DNA from 2 places in the Paraburkholderia sp. CNPSo 3076 genome. Region 2 is predicted to be linked to the other one. Evidence: riboswitches for the same ligand, from Rfam matches in the RefSeq annotation. Region 2 holds a riboswitch; the other holds the start of a gene.

Region 1 (7,879 bases), on a different contig from region 2:
CCTGCAGGTTGCCGAACAGCGCGTTGCCCGAGGTGTCGCTGCCCGAGAGGAACACCGCGACCCAGCCGAGGAAGGCCGAAACGAGCGGGAAGAATGCGCCGACCGAAGCCGCCCCGAGACCCAGCGTATAGGTGAGCCCCGAGTAGTTCATGAGGAACGCGAGCCCGACGATGGTCGCGACCGTGAGGATGGCGATGCGCGTCTGTACCCAGGTATCGACGATCGCGACGCCGAAATCGGCGGGCTTCAGGCGCACGACGAATGCGGTGATGATCGCCGCGACGAGAATCGCCGTGCCGGTGGCGAGCGGCTGGAAGTCCCAGATCGCGCCATAGGGCGTGTTGTAGAGCGTGATGTAGACGGCCTTGTCGAGGCCCGGCCACGGCACTTTCACCTCGCCGATCGTGAAGACCTTCGCGATGGTCCAGATGATCACGACGGCCGACACGATGATCCACGGATACCAGCCCTGCGTGCCCGACACGCTGCCGCGCGCTTCGCTCGCGCGATCGACCTTGATCGTGAAGCGCGGATCCGGGGCGGGCTTCCATACGCGCAGGAACAGGATGGTGAGGATCAGCGAGATGAGCGACGAGAGCACGTCGGTGAGGCTGTAGTTGATGAAGTTGGCGGTGACGAACTGCGTGAGGGCGAAGCTGCCGCCCGCGACGAGCAGTACCGGCCAGATGCGCAGCATGCCGCCCACGCCCGCGTAGATCGCGATGACATAGAACGGCAGCAGCAAGGCGAAAAACGGCAACTGGCGGCCGACCATCTGGCCCAGCAGATCGGCGGGCAGGTGCGTGACCGCGCCGAGCACGGTGATCGGCACGCCGAGCGCGCCGAACGCCACGGGCGCCGTGTTGAAGATAAGCGTGAAGGTCAGGGCCTCGAGCGTCGGGAAGCCGAGCATGATGAGCAGCGAGCTCGTGATGGCGATCGGCGTGCCGAAGCCGGAAATCCCTTCGAACAACGCGCCGAACGAGAAGCCAACCACGACGAGCACGATGCGCCGGTCGTTGGGCAGATTGTCGAGCAGCCACATGCGAAACGCCGCGAAGCGGCCCGAGCGCAGCGCGATGTTGTAGAGCAGGATTGCGGTGACGACGATCCACATCACCGGCCAGAGTGCGAACACCACGCCCGCGAGAACCGAGCTGATCGCGAGATTGACCGGAAACTGCCAGCCGGCGATCGCGACGACCAGACCGACTACGAGCCCCGCGAGCGAGGCTTGCCATGCGGGCCGCCGCGCCCAGCCGAGCAGGACGAGCACGGTGAGAATGGGCAGCACGGCGATCAGAAACGAAAACAGCAGCGAATTGCCGATAGGGGTCAACAGCTGGTGGAACATCACGTCTCCTTTATGCTGGTTCGTTATCGGCGCCGCAGTGCGGCAGCGTGCGCCGGGGCGCTTCGTCGGCTGTGGAGTTCAGTGCCGGGCCAGGCGGCCGAGTTAAGGCGGTGCTTCAATCCCCGCTAGCCCACTTGGAGGATAGATAACGAAACGGGAGCGTCAAGGAGGGAAAGTACGGTCCGGCACCGTTTTGCGGTGTACTTTGCCGTGTGGCTGGGTGCGTGAGCGTCAGTGATGCCAGTGTCCGCCGCCGCCGCCCCAGTAGCCGAAGCCGAACGAGACGGCGGGCGCGCCCCAGCCCCAGCCGTACGCGGGATAAGGGTAGTACGCGGGATAGGCCGCAGGGTAGGCTGCATAGGCCGGATAGGCTGGCCACGCAGGCACGGCGATCGCAACGGGAGGCGAGGGATAGAGTGGCCCCGGATACTGTGCGTCGGGCATGGCGGCCGGCGCGGGGTTCGGCGCCGTTTGCACGACCGCGGCTTCCTGCTGGGTGGCCGCAACGGGCACGGTGCCGTAGTAGTAGGGCGCGTAGCCGTAGGGGGCGTAGTAGTAGCAGCCGGAAAGCGCGGGGAGCGCGCTCGCGGCGGCGATCACGAACACAGACGGACGTTTCATGCCGGGCTCCGCGAATGGCGAATGGCGAACGGCCGCGCGGGACTACCGCCTTCAGGCCCGGGCCGTCTGATCGTTCGAGCTTACGCCGTACGAACCCGCTTTGCGTTGTGCTTCGCTTACCGAATATTTCGCGTAGTCCTGCGGCTGAATGCCATCGACCCAAGCAAACGCGGCGCAGCCCGTGAGGGTCTGCGCCGCGCATCCTTCCCTGATGCACGCCTTGAATGGCGTGTTGCCTGTCGTATCGTTTCTGTTCTGTGCCGTCGCTTCGATCGTGCAAGTAGTCGTGCAGCCGCATCGTCGATTCGTACTGGCGCTACCGCCTGTTTGCCACTTACTTGCCAACCTGATTGCCGATCACGCCACCCACCGCTGCGCCGCCCACGGTGGAGAGCGCATTGCCGCCAATCGCCGCGCCGGCCACGCCGCCTACGCCCGCGCCAATCACCGTATCGCGGTCGCGTCTCGACATGTTGTCGCAAGCGCCAAGACTGCCCAGCACGGCGACGAGCGTCGTCACCGTCAGGAGCGTGCGTGCACGTTTGAGCGTTTTCATTTTTCGACTCCCCACGCAGATGCGTTCGAGTGAGCGGTGAGACATGCGCTCGCGCGCACGCCGCACCTTCGATATCCTCATCCTAGCCATGCGACCCGTATCCGGGTGTGTGCGCTTGTCAGAGAGTTGTGGGAGTCGTTAGAAAATGTTTCGGCGGACGGCGTGCGCCCGCCGGGGCGAAGTAGCCCTGAGTCAGCCCGAAGTCGGCGCTTATTGGCGTTGATAGATTTCGGCGCCCTGCTTGATGAACTCGACCGCCTTCACTTCCATGCCCTTCTTCAGAGCCTCGTCGTCGCTCACGCCTTGCTTCGCAGCGAAGTCGCGCACGTCCTGGGTGATCTTCATCGAGCAGAAGTGCGGGCCGCACATCGAGCAGAAGTGCGCGACCTTGGCCGAGTCCTTGGGCAACGTTTCGTCGTGGAACTCGCGTGCCTTGTCCGGGTCGAGGCCGAGGTTGAACTGGTCGTCCCAGCGGAACTCGAAGCGCGCCTTCGACAATGCGTTGTCGCGCACCTGCGCGCCCGGATGACCCTTCGCAAGATCGGCCGCATGCGCGGCGAGCTTGTACGTGATGATGCCTACCTTCACGTCGTCCTTGTTCGGCAGGCCCAGGTGTTCCTTCGGCGTGACGTAGCAGAGCATGGCCGTGCCAAACCAGCCGATCATCGCGGCGCCAATGCCAGAGGTGATGTGGTCGTAGCCCGGCGCGATGTCGGTGGTGAGCGGCCCGAGCGTGTAGAAGGGCGCTTCCTGGCACCAGTCGAGCTGGAGATCCATGTTCTCCTTGATGAGCTGCATCGGCACGTGGCCCGGGCCTTCGATCATCACCTGCACGTCGTGCTTCCACGCGATCTGCGTGAGCTCGCCAAGCGTCTTCAGTTCGCCGAGCTGCGCTTCGTCGTTGGCGTCGTAGATCGAGCCGGGACGCAGGCCGTCGCCGAGCGAGAAGCTCACGTCGTATTCCTTCATGATTTCGCAGATCTCTTCGAAATGCTCGTAAATGAAGGACTCCTTGTGATGCGCGAGGCACCACTTGGCCATGATCGAGCCGCCGCGCGAGACGATGCCCGTCATGCGGTTCGCGGTGAGCGGCACGTATTGCAGCCGCACGCCCGCGTGAATCGTGAAGTAGTCCACACCCTGCTCAGCCTGCTCGATGAGCGTGTCGCGGAACATTTCCCACGTGAGGTCTTCGGCCTTGCCGTTGACCTTTTCGAGCGCCTGGTAGATCGGCACCGTGCCGATCGGCACCGGCGAGTTGCGGATGATCCACTCGCGCGTTTCGTGAATATGCTTGCCGGTCGAGAGGTCCATGACCGTGTCGCCGCCCCAGCGGATCGCCCACGTCATCTTGTCGACTTCTTCGCCGATCGACGAGGTGACCGCCGAATTGCCGATGTTCGCGTTGATCTTCACGAGGAAGTTGCGGCCGATGATCATCGGCTCGCTTTCCGGGTGGTTGATGTTCGCGGGAATGATCGCGCGGCCGCGCGCGATTTCGTCGCGCACGAACTCGGGCGTGATTTCCTTCAGCGCGTTCTCGCCGAAGGCGGCTGCGCCGAACGCCTGGCCCGGATGCTGGCGGCCCATCATCGCGGCGAGCTTCGCGCCGTTCGGGCCGCTGGCCTTGAGACTTTCCAGATACTCGGCGCGGCGCTGGTTCTCGCGAATCGCGATGTATTCCATCTCCGGCGTGATGATGCCCTGACGCGCGTAGTGCATCTGCGTGACGTTCTTGCCGGCCTTCGCGCGGCGCGGCGTGCGGTGCAGGCCGGGGAAGCGCAGCTCGGCCGTCGCGGGGTCGGCGGCGCGCTCGCGGCCGTACTCGGAGGAAAGGCCCGGCAGCGCTTCGGTGTCGCCGCGCTTTTCGATCCAGTTCTGACGCAGCGCGGGCAAGCCTGCGCGAATGTCGATCTTCGCTTCAGGGTCGGAGTACGGACCCGACGTGTCGTAGACGTAGATCGGCGGATTCTTCTCGCCGCCGAAGCCCGTGGGCGTATCCGCCTGCGTGATCTCGCGCATCGGCACGCGGATATCGGGCTGCGAACCGGTCACGTAGATCTTGCGGGAATTGGGCAGCGGCGCGATCGCGGCTTCGTCGACGTGCGCGTTGGCGGAAATGAACTTGGGATTCGCGTTCATGCGTCTCTCTCCATGCAAAGCAAAGTGGGAACAGCGGCTTAGCAGGAGACGAGACGGAACGTGGACGGACTTCGCTGTGATGAGGTGAGGCGTTGAGCGATGTTGCGAAGTCCGGACGCTTCCCTGCGCTGGCATTATCCAGATCAGGTTCAAAGGGTATTTCTCACCCGCGAAATACGCTGCACGACTTTCGTTCGATGCGGCGCATGACGCAGGACCCCCGCGTAAGCAAGGCCAAACAATACACCGTGCTGCGACGATCTGGCAAGTGCCAACTCGCGTGCAATGTGCCAGGCGCGGTTTGGCGTGGTGAGTCGTGTATGCGGAACTTACAGGGTGAAATCCTTCGAGGCTTCGGGCTGAAACAGGATACGTTCGATCTTCAGCGTTTCGACCGCGCCGCCCGGCGTCGTGAAGCGCACGGCGTTGCCGCGCTTCGCGCCGAGGAGCGCGAGACCCGCGGGCGAGAACACGTTCAGGCGCCCGGCGTGGACGTTCGCCTCATGTGGATAGACGACGGTGTACGTGAGGGATGCGCCGTTGCGCTCGTCCACGAGCGTGACCTGCGAGTTCATCGTCACGACGTTGGCGGCCATGTCACGCGCCTCCACGATCACGGCGTGTTCGAGCAGCTCGTCGAGCATGGTCTGTCGCGCGGGGGAGGCGCCGGGTTCGGCGGCGCATTTTTCGAGGCGGGCAACATCGAGTTCGGTGAAGTAACGGATTTTCTTTGACATGGCAGTTCTCCTTGCGATCCAGAAAAGATTCGAGGTAACGGCGAGGGCTGGCGGGCGAAAGCGCGCATTCTGGCGCGGGCCGCAGCGGGGCGCAACGGATTGGCCCGGAGCCCGACCGAACGGCTCCGATGGGTTGGGGGAGGCGGGTTCAGTGCGGACGCCGGGCGGCGTAGAGCGGGGCGGACAGGGACGGCAGGGCGCGCGCTCGGGTGTCGAGAGACCACGGCGTCGTTCGCTCGCGCTCTGCGCGTGAGCGCGCCGGCGCGCCCCGCGAATGGCGCGGCGGCAAGGCGGATGCGGGGCGCGAAACGAGCGAAAGCATGGCGAGTGGCGTGTACGAAACCCGATTGATGAAAGTTAAACGAAAGGTTGTGTCATGCTAGCACGATCCAACAAGCGTGGCGTGACGCGGTCGGCGAACGTCGATATGGTGCGCGATCGGCCGTCCTGGCTTGCGTCGCTCCCACTGTGACGCGCACGCAACGAATCGCCGCGCATAAAGCATCCTGAAAGCCTCCGCAACGCCCGGCGTTGTTGCATAATGCGCTTCGCCCGTCCCGGGTGTCCTTCGTACCCCGTCTTTTTTCGCGTTCTTGCGCATCTGCACCATGCCGTCGAGCTTTACCCGTCCCGCCGCCTTGCCGTCGGGGCGCCGCGGTCCCCTTTCATCATATGCCGCGGTGAAATGACGATGCCTCCCCGTTTGCCTTCCCGCGTGAGCACTCAATCTTTTCTCGCCGGAGCCCAGCAGGCTGCTGCCGCGCTATGGCGTTTTGCGCGCACCGTGCGGCTGCCGCAATCGCGCTCCGGGCGCGTCGCGCTCTCGCTCGCCGTCGTCTACTTCGTCTGGGGCTCGACGTATCTCGGCGTGAAGGTCGCGCTCGATTCGTTCCCGCCGCTCTTGCTCTCCGGTTTGCGCAATCTGTTCGCCGGGATCGGCCTGTTCGTCTTCACCATGCGCCGGCGGCCCGTCATGCCTACGCTGCTCGAAGTGCGCAACGCAGGCGTGGTGGGCACGCTGCTCGTGGGCCTGTCGAGCGGCATGCTTGCCTACGGCATGCGTACCGTGGGCACCGGCAAGGCGGCCGTGATGGTCGCCACGGTGCCGCTGTTCGCGACCGTGATTTCGGCGGTCACCGGCCGGCGCGTGGCGAAGGCCGAATGGGCCGCGGTCGCGCTCGGCCTCGTCGGTATCGCCATCCTGAGCCATGGCGGCGCCGCGTCCGGGTCGGCGGGCGGCAGCCTCGCGATTCTGTGCGGCGCGCTCTTCTGGGCAATCGGTGCGCATCTGGCGGGCAAGCTCACGTTGCCGACCGATCTCTTCGTCGCGACGGCGCTGCAGATCGGCCTCGGCGGCGCCATTTCGACGGCGGTCGCGTGGATCAGCGGCGAACGCATGGGCGAGCTGCATTTCCTGCCGCTCCTGGCGTTCCTCTACCTGCTGTTCATCGGCACGATGGCCGCCTATGTCGCGTATGGCTATCTGATCCGCCATACCAGCCCGCTCGTCGCGAGCAGCTGCATGTACGTGAATCCCGTGGTTGCCGTCGCGCTCGGCGCGCTGCTGCTCGGCGAGCCGGTCACGAGCGCAACCGTTGTCGCGACCGTGCTGATTCTCGGCAGCGTGGGTCTGTCGTTCCTGTTCGACGACCGCCGCCGCACTTCCTGAGTTCATCCTGACTTCGCGACGCGCCTCGCGTCAACGCCGCGTTGCGCGCGCGGCCGCCATGCAAGTGAGGCGCACAGCGGCCGCGACTTTATGGTTCACCCGTGATCGATGCCGGCAGCGCGCGTACGGGCTGCGTGCGCGCGTTAGCCGTCATCCTGGCGCCTTTACCGTCTGCCAGACACTATTTCGCCTTTTCCGCGGAGTTCGTGAGGGCGTGGCCGCCTGCGGAAACGTCCTCGCCGGCACCCGCCATCGTGTTGCAGGCCGAGAGCGCTGCCAACGAAGCGGTAACGAGAAAGAGGGCAATCAGGCGTTTCATGAGGAAGTCCTCCACGTGTCAAAGGAGATCACTCTCCAGCATGTCCCGTGCCCGGTCATTTGTGCCGCCATGCGCCTGCGTATGCGCATGCGTCGGGTCCGCTGCTTGCGCTTGCGCTAGCGCTGACGCAGGCGCGACATAGCGCAGCACATCCGCCCACAAGGAGGACTACGCCATGCTTCACTACGCCATCGTGTTTTTCATCATCGCGATCATTGCCGCCGTATTCGGCTTCACGGGAATCGCTGCGGGCGCGGCCGAAATCGCCAAGATCCTGTTCTACATCTTCCTCGTGGTCTTCGTCGTCACGTTGCTGCTAGGCGTGATGCACCGATGATGCGCGCCATGCAAAGCCAAGCCCATTCATGCATGCCATGTTCGAAGGAGAGTCAGATGTCGAAGACACACGCTTCGTTTGAGTTCGATCTCAAGCGCGTACGCGATGAGGCACGCCGCAATCTCGACCAGGGGCCGGTCACGC
Region 2 (7,879 bases):
GGGAGGGACGCTCGGTATTGCAGCATGTTCGCGCTCATCGTGCAGTGGACTCCGCAGACGCTCGCTCGCTCCCGGCAGCAGGCGCTTCCTCGCTCAGCACCTTGCCCTTCGTCTCCGGCAGGCACAGCGCCGCGACGATCACGAGCAGATAGCCCGCGCCGGCCACCATGCCGATCGCCTTCACGAGCGAGGTGGTCTGCGCGAACGTACCGACGAGAATCGGGAAAAACGAGCCGAGCCCGCGTCCGAGGTTGTAGCAGAAGCCCTGACCCGAGCCGCGGATCGCGTTCGGGTAGAGCTCCGAGAGATACGCGCCCACGCCCGCGAAAATACCTTGCACGACGATGCCGAGCGGAAAGCCGAGCAGGAGCATGGCGGTGTCGGTGATCGGCAGCATCGTGTAGGCCATGCCGAGCGCAAACGAGCCGATGGCGAACAGGATGAACGAGGCGCGCCGGCCGATCCTGTCGCACAGGATCGCGCCGACGATGTAGCCCGTGAACGAGCCGACGATCAGCACGATCAGGTAGCCGCTCGTGTTGAACACCGAAAGGTGGCGCACCGTCTTCAGGTAGGTGGGCAGCCAGGTGGTGATCGCGTAGTAGCCGCCGAGCATGCCGGTGCACAGCGCGCTGCCGAGCAGGGTAGTGGCCAGATGCGCGGGTGCGAAGATCTGCATGAAGTGGCTTTGCATCGCGCCGCTATCGCGCGCGCGGCGCGTGGCGACGAACACGTCGGGGTCGCTCACGTTGCGGCGCACATAGAAAATCCAGAGCGCAGGCACGATGCCGATCCAGAAGCACGCGCGCCACGCGTATTCCTCGGGTAGCAGGGCGAAGAAGGCCCAGTACAGGATGGCGGCCGCGCCCCAGCCGAACGACCAGCTGCTCTGCACCGTGCCCACGGCCTTGGCGCGATGCTGCGGCGAGCGGATCGTTTCGGCCATCATCATCGTGACGACCGTCCATTCGCCGCCAAAGCCGATGCCCTGCAGCGTGCGCGTGGCGAGCAGTTGCCAGAACGAATGCGTGAAGCCGGAGAGGCAGGTGAAGAGCGCGAAGGTGGCGATGGTCCACTGCAGCACGCGCACGCGGCCGTAGCGGTCGGCGAGGATGCCGGCGAGCCAGCCGCCGATCGCCGACGAGATCAGCGAGCTGGTCGCGATCATGCCGGCCTCGCCCTTGGTCATGCCCCAGGTCGCGATGAGCGTCGGGATCAGGAACGAGTAGATCATGAAGTCGAACGCGTCGACGGCGTAGCCGCCGAATCCCGCGTAGAGCGTGCGCCGCTCGCGCGCGTTCAACTCGGTGAACCAGTGAAAGTAGCCCATCGCGTGTCTTCCCCCATATTTGTTGTGCGCGCAACGAACCGGGTGAGCGGCGCGTGCGGCGCTTGCGACCCGGCTCGCGCAGACGCGTTGGGTGGCGTGTGCGCTTGACGCTGGCGGGCTGCGCGGTGCGACGCCGCCCGTCTCCGGTGTGCTGGAGGGGTATTTTACGGTGCGAAACCGTGCTGAGGCGAGGGGCAATTTTTGGCGCCCGCTATCGTTGTATTCCGATATTTAGTTCGCTAGCGAGCGAACGATGGCGCGTGGGAACCGCACGGCGCTAGAGCGTGAGCCCGCCATCGACATGAATCACCTGGCCGGTGATGTGGCGCGCGGCGTCCGAGAGCAGGAAGGCGATGAGTTCGGCGACATCGGCGGGATCCGCCACGTGGCCGAGCGGCGTTTCCTGCGCCGCGCGCTCCCACACCGGCGCGTTTTCCGGCGTGGGACCCTTGTCCTTGCGCGTATAGCCGGGCGCGACGCAGTTCACGGTCACGCCGTGCGGCGCCAGCTCCGCCGCGGCGGTTTTCGCCAGCGATTCGAGCGCGGCCTTCGCGGCGGCGGTGGCGGCGAACGGCGCGCCGACGCGGTAGCGGTGCGCGACGAACGAACTCAGCGCGACCACGCGGGCGCGCGCCGAGCGTTCCAGCGCCGGCTGCGCGCGTTGCACAAGCGCCGCGAACGCGGCGGGCATGGCCGCGAATGCGCCTTCGAGCGACGCGGCGTCGAGCGCGGCGAGCGTCTGGCGCTGCGCATGCCCGGCGTTGGCGACCAGCTGGTCGAGCGTGCCGAAGTGCGCGAGCGTGGCGTCCACGAGTGCGCTCGCCTGGCCGGCCTGCACGAGATCGCCGCACGTGGTGGCGCAGGTCGAGCCGTGCTGCTCGCACTCGGCGGCGACGGCGGCGAGCCGGGCGCGCGACGCGTCATCCGCGCCGCGTGCGTGCAGCATCAACGCCGTGCGAGGCGCCGAGATGCGCCGCGCGAGCGCTGCGCCGATACCCGAGCCCGCGCCCGTGATCAGCACGACGCGCGCCGCGCTTGCGCTCACGCGGCAACCCGCTCTTCGGGCATGCGCTCGATCTCGAGCGTGTCGTGGTGGTACGCCGCGAGCGACTCGCGGTGGGCGACGCTCACGATCGCCGCTTTCGGCAGGCGCTCCATGAACAGCTTGTAGAGCCGGCTTTCGTTGTCGGGATCGAGCGCGCTCGTCGCTTCGTCGAGGAACAGATAGTCGGGCTTGTGCAGCAGTACGCGCGCGCCCGCGAGGCGTTGCTGCTCGCCCGGCGAGAGCACGCGCGACCAGTGCGCCGATTCGGCGAGACGATCCATGTACTCTTCGAGGCGGCAGGCGCGCAGCGCTTCGCGGCAGTCTTCGTCGCTGTAGTCGTCGGCGGGCGAAGGGTAGGTGAGCGCCGCCTTGAGCGTGCCGATGGGCAGATAGCTCTGCTGCGGGATGAACATCATGCGCGCATCCACAGGCGCGTCGATCGAGCCCTCGCCGAATGGCCAGAGGCCCGCGAGCGCGCGTATCAGCGTGCTCTTGCCCGCGCCCGAGGGGCCGCGCACGAGCCAGCGCGAGCCCGGCTTGATGGCGATGTCGCGCACTTCGGAGAGCGGCGTGCCGTTGGGCAGCGAGAGCTTGAGATGTTCGGTGGCGAGTTCGTTGTTGTCGATGAAGTGCAGGTTGATGCCGCCATGCTCGGTGGCGGGCGAGACCGATTCCTTCAGGCGCGGCGAGTGCACGACACGCACGAATTCTCGCAGACGATTCACGGTAGCGCGCCATTCGACCAGCGTGGAGTAACTGTTGATGAACCACGAGAACGAGTCGCTCACGGTGCCGAACGCCTGCGAGATCTGCATCAGCACGCCGAACGTGAAGGCGCCCGCGAAGTAGCGCGGCGCGGCCACCACGAGCGGGAAGATGATGGCGATCTGGCCGTAGAAGCTCAGCACGAAGGTGAGGCGCTTCGTGTACTTCATCACGCGCCACCAGTTGTCCTTGATGTGCGCGAAGAGGCCTTGCGCGTTGCCGCGCTCGGTGTCCATGCCGTCGTAGAGGGCGATCTGCTCGGCGTTTTCGCGCAGGCGGATCAGGCCGAAGCGGAAGTCCGCTTCCACCTTTTGTTGCTGGTAGTTGATCGACACGAGCGGGTGGCCGACCTTCTGGATCACGAGCGAGCCGAACACCGCATAGAGCGCGGCAGCCCAGACCATGTAGCCCGGAATCGCGAGCGGCTGGCCGCCCAGCGTGACAGTGAGCGCGCCCGCGAGCGTCCACAGGATCGTGATGAACGAGATGAGCGTGACGACCGTGGAGAGCAGATCGAGCGTGAGCGAGAGCGTGGTCGTGGCGAACGACTGGAGGTCGTCGCTGATCCGCTGGTCGGGGTTGTCGGCGAGGCGGTCGCGCTCGATGCGGTAGAACGCGCCCTTGCCGAGCCACTCGCTCAGGAACCGCGTGGTGAGCCACTGACGCCAGCGAAAGCCGAGCATCTGACGCAGATAGCGGCCATACACCGCGAGGATGATGAAGCCGAACGCCAGTTCGGTGAAGGTCATCAACAGCGGCGGGAAGCGCTTGACGTCCTTGGCCTGCAACGCGTTGTAGAACTCCGCGCTCCAGCCGTTCAGGCGCACGTTGATCCACACGACGAGCAGGTTCATCACGATGATCGCGACGAGCAGGCCCCAGGCGATCCAGCGTTCCTCGGAGACCCAGTAGGGCTTGATCAGGCTCCACGCGGTGATCTTCTGATGCTCGTTCTGATCGGGCGTGGCGCGGGCAGGTTGGTTGGTCATGTGCGTCCTGAAGGTGTGGCGGCCCGCTGGGGGCATGCGCTGCGCGCCGCACGGCGGCAGCGTTGCAGCGATTTTTGCAGCGATTCTGTCGTCGGGCGCTTAAGTGAGTCTTAACGGGGCACAGGCGGAGTCAAAACTGGCGCCTGGCGTGGAGACAAAAGCGCACGCCGGCGCCGCCGTAGCGTGGCGCCCATTGTCTCACCGCGCGGGCCTGCGAGGCGAAAGAGGCGGGTTCAGGGCATTGTGCCAGACCAGCACCCCGGCTCCGCCGAGGTTTGCGGGCCGCGCGCGTTTTGTGGTCTAATCGTCGTTGACGAAACAGGGGTGCTTCACCGGTATGCCGGGCATGCCGCCAGTGAGGCTGAGAGAAACCCTTTGCACCCGATCCGGGTAATACCGGCGCGGGAAGTTTCCAGAAAGTCTTGGCCGGCGCCCAGCCTGGTTTTTTCAAGGAGGGGGCGCCAGGTTTCCCGCCGGGCTGCGCTTTGGGCGCATGGGTTCGTACGAATTCCGCGAATTTTGTACAGGGCCGTCTGCGCCGCTTAGCCTCCACGGTCGGCCTTGCCAGCCGGTTTCGTCCTTGGGTACGTCTGCTGCTGCCGTACGGAAAGGATACGATGACCGCCTATTCTCTTTGTTCCCCGATTCTTATCGCGTTCGCCTTGCGTGACGGAGCGTCGTCATGAGCCGCGCCCGCAACCCTAACGTGGGCAGCGTGCCCGACTTCGCCGTGCTCGGCGGCGGCCTGAGCGGCCGGCTCGTCGCATGGCGTCTGGCCGGCGAGGGCCATCGCGTCGCGCTTTACGAGCGCGGCGGCCCCGAAGGCGGCGAAGCCGCGGCCTGGGTCGCGGCGGCCATGCTTGCGCCGCTCGCGGAGGCCGCCGTCGCCGAACTGCTCATCACCGAGCTTGGCGTCGCGTCGCTCGAATCCTGGCCGCGCATCCTGGCCGAGCTGCCGGAGCCCGTGTTCTTCCAGCGCAACGGCACGCTCGTGGTCTGGCATAGCGCCGATCGCACCGAAGCGCCGCTCTTCGAGCGCCGCGTGCGCGCCAACGCGCCGCGTTCGCTCGCCGATGCAAACTTCATCGCGCTCGCCGGTGCGCAGCTCGACGCCGCCGAACCGGCGCTCGCCGGGCGCTTCGCGCACGGCTGGCTGCTCGAAGGCGAAGGCCAGCTCGACAATCGCCAGGCCCTGGCTGCACTGGCGGCGGGGCTCGCCACGCGCGGCGTGGAAACCCACTGGCACACCACGGTCGACGAGGCCAATCCGCCGCCCGCGCGCGTGACGATCGACTGCCGCGGGCTGGGCGCCAAACCTGCGCTGCCGGGTTTGCGCGGCATTCGCGGCGAAGTCGCGCGCGTGCACGCGCCGGGCATCACGCTCACGCGCCCGGTGCGGCTCCTGCATCCGCGCTATCCGCTCTATATCGCGCCCAAGGAACACGATGTCTTCGTGATCGGCGCGACCGAGATCGAAGGCGAGGACCGTTCGCCCGTGAGCGTGCGCTCGGCGCTCGAACTGCTGAGCGCGGCGTTTGCGGTGCATCCGGCGTTCGGCGAGGCGCGCATCCTCGAGTTGAACACGCAGTGCCGCCCGACGCTGCCCGACCATCGCCCGGCGCTCATCTGGGACGGCAAGACCACGCTGCGCGTGAACGGCCTCTATCGGCACGGCTTCATGATCGCGCCGGAAGTCGCCGACGAAGCCGCGCGCTTCGCCGAGGCGCTGCTCGACGCCCGCGTGAGCGATGCCGATTCCTTCGAGGCGCTGCGCCGCGCGTCGCGCTGGGGCGACATGCTGCACGCGCAGGGCGCGCACGAGCCGGCCTGACGCCGCACCAGAAACAATCCGCAGTTTGAGAACGTATTTGCCATGGACATTCATATCAACCAGAAGCCGATCACGCTGCCCGAGGGCGCGACTGTCGCCGATGCGCTCGCCGCATTCGGCGCGCGTCCGCCGTTCGCCGTCGCCCTGAACGGCGATTTCGTGGCGCGCACCCAGCATGGCGCGCGCTCGCTCCAGGCGGGGGACCGCCTCGACGTCGTGAGCCCCGTGGCCGGCGGCTGAGCCTCGCTCGCCCAAGCCACCGGTTGCGCGCATCGCATGTATCGCGAGCGCGTTCACGACACCGCCAAGGATTCCTACATGACCACCACATCCACCGCCGACGCGCTCACGCTCTACGGCGAAACCTTCGCGAGCCGCGTGCTGCTCGGCACGTCGCGTTATCCTTCGCTGCAGTCGCTCGCCGACTCGATGGCCGCCGCGCGCCCCGGCATGATCACCGTCGCGCTGCGCCGCCAGATGAACGAGGGCACCGCCGAAGCCGGCTTCTTCGACCTGCTCAAGCGCCACGGTGTGCCGCTCCTGCCGAATACGGCCGGCTGTCTCACCGTCAACGAGGCGGTGACGACGGCGCACATGGCGCGCGAAGTCTTCGAAACCGACTGGATCAAGCTCGAACTGATCGGCGACGACTACACGCTGCAGCCCGACCCGGTCGGCCTGATCGAGGCCGCGTCGCGCCTCGTGAAGGACGGCTTCAGGGTGCTGCCGTATTGCACCGAGGATCTCGTGATCGGCCGGCGTCTGCTCGACGCGGGCTGCGAGGCGCTCATGCCGTGGGGCGCGCCGATCGGCACCGGCAAGGGCGTGATCAACCCCTACGGCTTGCGCGTGCTGCGCGAGCGCTTGCCCGATGTGCCGCTGATCGTCGATGCGGGCCTGGGCGTACCTTCGCACGCGTGCCAGGTGATGGAGTGGGGTTTCGACGGCGTGCTGCTCAACACGGCCGTTTCGCAGGCCACGCACCCCGCGGCGATGGCGCGCGCGTTCGCGCTGGGCGTCGAGGCGGGGCGCGCCGCGTTTCTCGCCGGACCGATGGCCGAGCGCGAAGCGGCGGTCGCCAGCACGCCCGTGGTCGGCATGCCTTTCTGGCACCAGGATGGAGACAAGCGATGACTGAAACGCTGCGCCTGCAGGACCGCGAACTGTTCTGGCCGCCCGCCGACGAACTCACCGAAACGGCGGAGCGCATCCGCGCGCGCCTGGGCGACTGGCAGCCCACGCACGCACCGTGGCGCATCTGTCTCACGCCGCCCGACGCCCCCAACGGCGGCGATCTGATCATCGTGACCGACGCGGCGCCGCATCTGGCCAACATCGCGCGCTGGATGACCGACGGCGCGGGCGTGATCGAAGCCGCGGGCGAAAACCCGAAGGCGGCGCGCGCCACGCTGCATCTGGGCGGCGAGCGTTACGCGCTCGAGGGCGAACTGGCGGAAGACTGGATTCCGGCACTGGCGGCGTTCCTCGACTGCGGCTTCGATCCGCACGACGCGCTCGTGCTCGCGCTCGCCTGGCGCGACGGCGACGAGCAGCAGATCGACGCCTGGCCCGTCGACATCAAGCGTTTTCCGCGCGTGCTGGGCTTGCCCGCCGCGCCCGCGCTGCCGTTCGCGCCGTGTCCCGCGAAGCTCGGCTTGTATCCGGTGCTGCCCACGGCCGACTGGGTCGAACGCGTGCTCGACTACGGCGTCAAGACGGCGCAGCTGCGCAGCAAGCAGCCGAAGTCTCCGGCGCTCACTCGCGAAATCGAGCGCTGCGTCGCGGCGGCCCGCAAGCACGACGCGCAGCTCTTCATCAACGATCACTGGCAGGAGGCCGTCGCGGCCGGCGCTTATGGCGTGCACCTCGGCCAGGAAGATCTGCGCGAAGCCGACCTCGGCGCGATCGCCGCGGCCGGC

Evidence for each region. Region 2 has a riboswitch for thiamine pyrophosphate ahead of M3A49_RS34250 (FAD-dependent oxidoreductase). Riboswitches for the same ligand answer to the same signal wherever they lie in the genome.
Region 1: another riboswitch for thiamine pyrophosphate. It lies ahead of thiC (phosphomethylpyrimidine synthase ThiC); the one in region 2 lies ahead of M3A49_RS34250 (FAD-dependent oxidoreductase).

The regions. Positions count from the first base shown of each region.
Region 1 is NZ_JAPMAL010000002.1:275,024-282,902, reverse strand. It holds gene M3A49_RS03580 (L-lactate permease) at 1-1,354, opposite strand, end outside; gene M3A49_RS03575 (hypothetical protein) at 1,586-1,975, opposite strand; gene M3A49_RS03570 (glycine zipper 2TM domain-containing protein) at 2,310-2,531, opposite strand; gene thiC (phosphomethylpyrimidine synthase ThiC) at 2,742-4,673, opposite strand; TPP riboswitch at 4,776-4,905, opposite strand; gene M3A49_RS03560 (GreA/GreB family elongation factor) at 5,003-5,410, opposite strand; gene M3A49_RS03555 (EamA family transporter) at 6,195-7,079, shown strand; gene M3A49_RS03550 (entericidin A/B family lipoprotein) at 7,261-7,398, opposite strand; gene M3A49_RS03545 (DUF1328 family protein) at 7,574-7,735, shown strand; gene M3A49_RS03540 (ferritin-like domain-containing protein) at 7,792-7,879, shown strand, end outside.
Region 2 is NZ_JAPMAL010000038.1:33,875-41,753, forward strand. It holds gene M3A49_RS34235 (MFS transporter) at 35-1,330, opposite strand; gene M3A49_RS34240 (SDR family NAD(P)-dependent oxidoreductase) at 1,608-2,375, opposite strand; gene M3A49_RS34245 (ABC transporter ATP-binding protein/permease) at 2,372-4,129, opposite strand; TPP riboswitch at 4,440-4,554, shown strand; gene M3A49_RS34250 (FAD-dependent oxidoreductase) at 4,812-5,960, shown strand; gene thiS (sulfur carrier protein ThiS) at 6,003-6,200, shown strand; gene M3A49_RS34260 (thiazole synthase) at 6,279-7,094, shown strand; gene thiE (thiamine phosphate synthase) at 7,091-7,879, shown strand, end outside.